DNA from 3 places in the Roseixanthobacter psychrophilus genome. Region 1 is predicted to be linked to each of the others. Evidence: riboswitches for the same ligand, from Rfam matches in the RefSeq annotation. Region 1 holds a riboswitch; each other region holds the start of a gene.
The links. Region 1 has a riboswitch for cobalamin ahead of cobU (bifunctional adenosylcobinamide kinase/adenosylcobinamide-phosphate guanylyltransferase). Riboswitches for the same ligand answer to the same signal wherever they lie in the genome.
Positions count from the first base shown of each region.

Region 1 (2,251 bases):
CTGCAGCGGCGCAGGGCGATCGGCTGGTGGTGGCGCTCAACACGGACGCTTCAGTCCGTCGTCTGAAGGGACCGACCCGGCCGCTCCAGGATGAAAACGCGCGCGCACGGGTCATCGGCGCCATGCGCTGTGTCGATCTCGTGGTGTTGTTCGACGAGGACACGCCTCTTGAGATCATCACAGCCTTGCTGCCGGACGTCCTGGTCAAGGGCGCCGATTATCGGCCTGAAGATGTGGTCGGCGCTGATGTTGTGATCGCCAATGGCGGCAAGCTGGTGCTGGCCGATGTGACGCCCGGCCAATCCACCTCCACCTTGGTGGCTAGGGCGCGAAGCTGACCTACGAAATTCCGTTCGCATCTGCCGCGAGCGATTGCCGTGCGCGGCAGCCGCCCTATAGTCGCTGTGTCGTCGGTTCCTTAGGGATGAAAAGGGAACGCGGTGCGAAGGCTATGCCTTCAATGCCGCGGCTGCCCCCGCAACTGTCGGCGGAAAGCAAACCTGCGAACCACTGAGGCCTGCCTCGGGAAGGGCGGGGGAGCGTTGATCCGCAAGCCAGGAGACCTGCCGAGGACGTTTCTGCCCGCAAGACGGGTCTAATCCGGCCCTCGGTGGGAGGGTCAGGGAGATGCTGATGGTCGCTCTGCACCCACATGCTTGTCCGGTACACGCCCGCTGTTGGTCCGGCGCAGCGGCAGCTGGCATCTGTCCGGCGACGGCCGCCGGACATCCGCGTCGTCGATGACCAAGACCTCATCGCCATCGGCCGGACGCCTCGTGCTGGTGCTCGGGGGCGCGCGCTCGGGCAAGAGCGGCTACGCCGAGCGGCGCGTGGAGATGATGCCCCCCCCCTATGCCTATGTCGCCACCGCTCAAGCGTTCGATGCCGAGATGACGCAGCGGATCAGCCTGCATCAGGCCCGGCGCGACGCGCGCTGGCACGCCCATGACGCGCCATTCGATGCGCACCGCCTGCTGGGGGAACTCCCGCCCGAAATGCCTCTTTTGCTCGACTGCCTCACCCTGTGGCTGACGAACCATATGCTGGCGGACCATGATCTCGCGGCAGAAGAAGAGCGGCTCGTCGCGGCGGTGCGTGCGCGCAGGGGTCTCACCGTACTGGTGGCCAACGAGGTCGGCCTCGGTATCGTCCCGGACAACGCGCTCGCCCGCCGGTTTCGCGACGCCGCCGGCCAGCTCAATCAACGCATGGCGACACTGGCCCATGAAGTGATCTTCATGGTCGCCGGCCTGCCGATGACAGTGAAAGGCACGCTCGATGAGCGATGAGTCAGACCCAGCCGGCATCGACGACGCACAGGCCGCCCGCCACAAGGAGAAGATGGCGAAGCGCAAGGCCGTGCAGGATGCGGAGGTGGCGGAAAAGACGCTCGAAAAAGGTCTTCTCATCGTCCACACCGGTCCCGGCAAAGGCAAGAGCACCGCCGCCTTCGGCCTTGCCCTGCGGATGCTGGGCTATGGCCGGAAAGTGGGGGTTGTCCAGTTCATCAAGGGCGCCTGGCATACTGGGGAAAAAGACGCCTTCGCCGCGTTCGGCGAGCGCATGCAATGGCACACCATGGGGGAAGGCTTCACCTGGGAGACCCAGGATCTCGCCCGCGACACGGCAGCGGCCGGGCGTGCCTTCGACCAGGCCCGCGCGCTGATGGCGGATGAGACGCTATCCCTCATCGTGTTGGACGAACTGAACATTGCCCTGCGCTATGGCTATCTCGATCTCGCCGATGTGGTGGCGACCCTGAAGGCCCGCAGGCCTGACCTGCACATCGTGGTCACCGGGCGCAACGCGAAGCCTGAACTTCTGGAAGCGGCCGACCTTGTGACCGAAATGGGATTGGTGAAGCATCATTTCTCCGCCGGCGTGAAGGCGCAGGCCGGCATCGAATTCTGATGACCGCAAAAGCCTTGATGTTTCAGGGAACCGGTTCGGACGTGGGCAAGAGCCTGCTGGTCGCCGGCCTTGCGCGCGCCTTTGCCAATCGCGGGCTGCGCGTGCGGCCGTTCAAGCCGCAGAATATGTCCAACAATGCCGCCGTCACGGCGGACGGCGGCGAGATCGGCCGGGCGCAAGCCCTGCAGGCCCGCGCCGCCCGCGTACCGACGAGCGTGCACATGAACCCGGTGCTGCTCAAGCCACAGAGCGAAGTGGGCGCGCAGGTGGTGGTGCAGGGCAGGGTGCTGACCACCGCAAAGGCCAGCGCCTATCAGGGCCTCAAGCAGAGCCTCATGCC
Region 1 covers NZ_JBAFWT010000006.1:224,730-226,980, forward strand. Annotated here, with positions in the region: gene rfaE1 (D-glycero-beta-D-manno-heptose-7-phosphate kinase) at 1-338, shown strand, start outside; cobalamin riboswitch at 395-585, shown strand; gene cobU (bifunctional adenosylcobinamide kinase/adenosylcobinamide-phosphate guanylyltransferase) at 741-1,289, shown strand; gene cobO (cob(I)yrinic acid a,c-diamide adenosyltransferase) at 1,279-1,911, shown strand; gene V5F77_RS09105 (cobyric acid synthase) at 1,911-2,251, shown strand, end outside.

Region 2 (2,251 bases), on a different contig from region 1:
GCGTCGCCGCCACCGCCGGCTTCCTGATCTGGCAACCGGGGGCCTTGCTCTCCGCCACCCAGGCGGTGAGCGAGCGCGCGACCATCGGCGGTCCGTTCCGCCTTGCCTCCTCAAAGGGCGGGGACCTCTCCGATGGCGATCTCAAGGGCAAGCCATTCGCCATCTTCTTCGGCTTCACCCGCTGCCCGGAAGTGTGCCCGACCACCTTGTGGGACATGTCGGAATCGCTCCACCGGCTGGGCGCGCAGGCGCAAGACCTGACGGTGGTGTTCGTCTCGCTCGACCCGGAGCGGGACACGCCGCAGACGCTGGCAAGCTACATCCAGTCCTTCGATCCGCGAATCATCGGCCTTTCGGGGCCGCCGGCTCAGATCGCGGCGCTGGCCAAGGCTTACCGGGTGTTCTGGCGCAAGGTCCCGACCAGCGATGGCGACTACACCCTCGACCACACCGCCGTGGTGTATCTGATGGATCGCCAGGGGCATTATGCCGGGATCATCGGCTACAAGGAGGATGAGGCCGCGCGGGATGAGAAGTTGCGCCAACTCCTGGCAATGCCGGGAGCTGCGGGATGAACGCGTCCTCCTCCTCGGTGCTGCGCGACCTTGGCACCACCTTCGTCTCCGGCGCGGCGGCGGGCTGCCTGCTGATGGGCGGCATTAAGCTGTTCGACCTCGATGTTGCCCGTGCGTTGCTGGACGTGAGCGGCGACGGCATCGATCTGCGCGACACCGCGGCCGTGAGCTGGATCTTCGGCCAGATGGCGATCCTGATCCGCTTCGTCGTTCCAGGACTTTTGCACCTGTGACGCTGGCGCGGGGCGAGGGCCTGACACGACACCCTTGCCCCGCTTCCCTCCATACGAACCGGGAGGCTCTTATGGGCACCGTCCCCCTCAAGATCGTCCTGAAGCCGCGCGGGCGCATCATCCCCGTCGTCCAGGAAAGCATGGACAGCGCGGACATCTTCCGCGTCGGCCGCACCATCATGATCCGGCACGGCGATCAGGCTTACCAATTGCGCCTGACGGCCCAAAACAAACTCATCCTCACCAAATAGCGCACGGCGCCGCGCATCTGCGCCCTTGACAGCGGCTGCGGGTTGTCCGCTGCTGCACGAGCGAATGGTTTTCGGACGAGGCACGGCGACGCGCTTCGGACGATATGGGAACGGGGGAACGGCTGACCGCCGCGAGCCCCGACCGCCCCCGCGACTGTGAGCGGCGAGTGGCCTGCCGGGATGCCACTGGACCTACCCTTCGGGGAGGCCTGGGAAGGCGGAAGGTTGCGACGACCCGCGAGTCAGGAGACCGGCCAGGCGCAGCATGTGTTCAATCTCACGCCGTCGGGTGAGACGGTAAAGGAGCCTTCTATGCATATCGAACCCGGCCTCGTGGATCCCGGCAAGATCTGGCTGAGCTATGTGACCGCCGCCGGTGCCCTCGGCTATACGATGAAGCTGGCGGCCGGAACCGTGCGCGAACGCGGCCCGCTCTCGCTGATCGCGCGCAGTGCGGCATGCACCGCCCTCGTCTTCTCGTTCTTCGAAATTCTCCCGCATTATCCGGTCGGCGTTTCCGAGGTCCATCTGATCCTCGGCTCGACCTTGTTCCTGATCTTCGGGGCCGCCCCGGCAGCCATCGGCCTTGCCCTCGGCCTGCTGGTCCAGGGCCTGTTCTTCGCGCCGTTCGACCTGCCGCAATACGGCATGAATGTCACGACCCTGCTGGTGCCGCTGTTCGCGCTCGCCGTGCTGGCCCCCAAGGTCCTGGCACCCAACACGCCCTATGTGGAGCTGAAGTATCGTCAGGCCCTGGCGCTTTCGACCACCTATCAGGCCGGAATCGTCGTCTGGGTGGCGTTCTGGGCGCTCTACGGCCAGGGCTTCACGGTGGCGAACGCTTCCTCCATCGCCACGTTCGGCGGCGCCTACATGCTGGTGATCATTGTCGAGCCGCTGATCGATCTTGCCGTGCTCGCGGCAGCCAAGGCCCTGCACGGTCTCAAGGGCAGCGCGCTGCTCGAGCGGCGCCTCTACGACCCGGCCTGAACCACGGGTTCCCACCAACGGCCGTCCGGTCGACGTGATCCAAGGACATGAGCGGCGCCCCCCGCCGCTCATGTCGCCGCCCACTCGGCCGGCGAGATTCGAGCGAAGCAGGAGCGCCAGCAGCGATCTTGCCGACGGTTCGGCTCGCGTCAGGAAAACGCGACTGAACGACGAGAGAGAGGGTTTCCCTGCGTCCCTGAAA
Region 2 covers NZ_JBAFWT010000004.1:180,823-183,073, reverse strand. Annotated here, with positions in the region: gene V5F77_RS06455 (SCO family protein) at 1-575, shown strand, start outside; gene V5F77_RS06450 (hypothetical protein) at 572-808, shown strand; gene V5F77_RS06445 (hemin uptake protein HemP) at 880-1,059, shown strand; cobalamin riboswitch at 1,108-1,332, shown strand; gene V5F77_RS06440 (energy-coupling factor ABC transporter permease) at 1,372-2,049, shown strand.
Region 2: it holds a riboswitch for cobalamin, as region 1 does, so the genes downstream of both, V5F77_RS06440 (energy-coupling factor ABC transporter permease) here and cobU (bifunctional adenosylcobinamide kinase/adenosylcobinamide-phosphate guanylyltransferase) in region 1, are expected to answer to the same signal.

Region 3 (2,251 bases), on a different contig from region 1:
TGGCGACGATCTGCTGGTAACCGGCCTCGGCCCCGATGGTGTCGTCGGCGGGGGGCCGGTGGCCACCCATATGGATCATCGCATTGCCATGGCCTTCCTCGTCATGGGCTTTGCTGCGCGAGACGGCGTGAGGGTGGACGACATGCGCTTCATCGCCACCTCCTTCCCCACCTTCGTGCCCATGATGGGCGACCTCGGCGCCGTGCTGAAATGAGCGCCGCCATGATCATTGCCATCGACGGTCCGGCGGCATCCGGAAAGGGCACCCTTGGCCGGCGCATCGCGGCCACCCTTGGCCTGCCCCATCTCGATACGGGCCTGCTCTATCGGGCGGTGGCGGCCCGCTGCCTCTCCGATGGCACGCTGGACGACGAATTGGCGAGCGCCGATGCCGCGCGCACCCTCGACCTGCGCAGCCTCGACCCGGAACAGCTTCGCACCGGCGAACTGGGCGAGGCGGCGTCTGTGGTGGCGGCCCGGCCGGCGGTGCGCAGCGCGCTGCTGGAGCTTCAGCGGCGCTTCGCCGAGCAGCCCGGCGGCGCGGTGCTGGACGGGCGCGACATCGGCACGGTGATCTGTCCGCATGCGCGGGTGAAACTGTTCGTCACGGCCACGCCCGACGTGCGCGCCACCCGCCGCCACCGTGAACTGCTGGAGCGGAAGTGCGACATCGCCTTCGAGGACGTTCTGGCGGACATCCGCAAGCGCGACGAACGCGATTCGCACCGCGCGACCGCACCGCTGGTTATGGCCGCGGATGCCGTCCTGCTGGACACCACCCACCTCGGCGTCGAGGACGTGCTGGCGGCGGCACTTGAAATCGTCGCCGCAAAGAAGGCCGGGGAACACGCCGAGGCGCAGCAGGGCGAAAGCTGAGACGGCGCACAGGGGTCCGATGCGGTTCATTGACTTCGGGCCTGACCGGTTCTTAAGTGTCGGCGTCGATGGTCCCGGTTCGAGCGGCTTGCTGCTTCCGCCGGGTGAAAAGGGAATGCGGTCGCGCACGGGTTTTCCGGACGATAGCCGCAGCTGCCCCCGCAACTGTAGGCGGTGAGTTCCGGCCGAAAAGCCACTGGAGAAGGGCGCTAGCGCCCCTTCCGGGAAGGCGGCCGCGAACGGCGATCCGCGAGCCAGGAGACCTGCCACCGACAGGAGCGCGTACCGGGCGGGGTGCCCTGGCATGGCGATTCTCTCTGAGGCACGCGCCGAGCGGGCCGCTCGCACCCATGGATACGCGGCGTGGAGCGACCTTCCAACGACGATGCACCTTTCGCGGCGGGCGACACGACGGCGCGAAGCGGCACGCCCGCCGACGGGCCGACCCGCGATTCCCTGCGCGTCGCCTGCGTTCCGGCCGTGACCCTGTTCGTCTGCACCACCTGCAAGCTTACCGGCGCCGATCCGCAAACCGAGCCGGCCGGCGCGGCCCTGGCACGGGACGCGATCCGCGCCGTGGCAACGGGCGGGGACCCCGCCATCGCCGTGAAAGAGGTGCGCTGCCTTTCCAACTGCAAGCGCGCGCTTTCCGCAGCGCTGGTGCGCACCGGCGGCTGGTCCTACGTGTTCGGCGATCTCACCCCCGACAGCGCCGCCGACCTGCTCACCGGCGCGACCCTCTTCGCGACCTCCACCGACGGCATCCTGCCCTGGCGCGGACGCCCCGACAGCCTCAAGCGCGGCATGATTGCCCGCATTCCTCCCATGAGCTTCTCCGAGGACCAGCGATGACCTCTCTCGCCCGCATTCCCTGCACCATCGTTACCGGCTTCCTCGGCGCGGGGAAGACGACCCTGATCCGCCACATCCTGGAAAATGCCGGGGGCAAGCGCCTCGCGGTGATCGTCAACGAATTCGGCGACGTGGGCATCGACGGCGAGATTTTGAAGGGCTGCGGCATCGAGAGCTGCCCGGAGGACAATATCGTCGAGCTGGCCAATGGCTGCCTGTGCTGCACGGTGGCCGACGATTTCGTGCCGGCGCTGGACCTCATCTTGTCCCGCACGCCGCGCGTGGACCACATCCTGATCGAGACCTCCGGCCTCGCCTTGCCAAAGCCCCTGGTGCAGGCGTTCCAATGGCCCGCCATCAAGAGCCGCGTCACGGTGGACGGCGTGGTGGCGGTGGTGGATGGGCCGGCGCTGGCGCAAGGCCGCGTCGCGGACGATCTGGAAGCCCTCGCCGCCCAGCGCGCGGCCGATGACACGCTCGACCACGACGATCCGGTGGAAGAGGTATTCGAGGACCAGATTGC
Region 3 covers NZ_JBAFWT010000014.1:106,317-108,567, reverse strand. Annotated here, with positions in the region: gene aroA (3-phosphoshikimate 1-carboxyvinyltransferase) at 1-214, shown strand, start outside; gene cmk ((d)CMP kinase) at 223-876, shown strand; cobalamin riboswitch at 929-1,161, shown strand; gene V5F77_RS14470 (DUF1636 family protein) at 1,240-1,728, shown strand; gene cobW (cobalamin biosynthesis protein CobW) at 1,725-2,251, shown strand, end outside.
Region 3: it holds a riboswitch for cobalamin, as region 1 does, so the genes downstream of both, V5F77_RS14470 (DUF1636 family protein) here and cobU (bifunctional adenosylcobinamide kinase/adenosylcobinamide-phosphate guanylyltransferase) in region 1, are expected to answer to the same signal.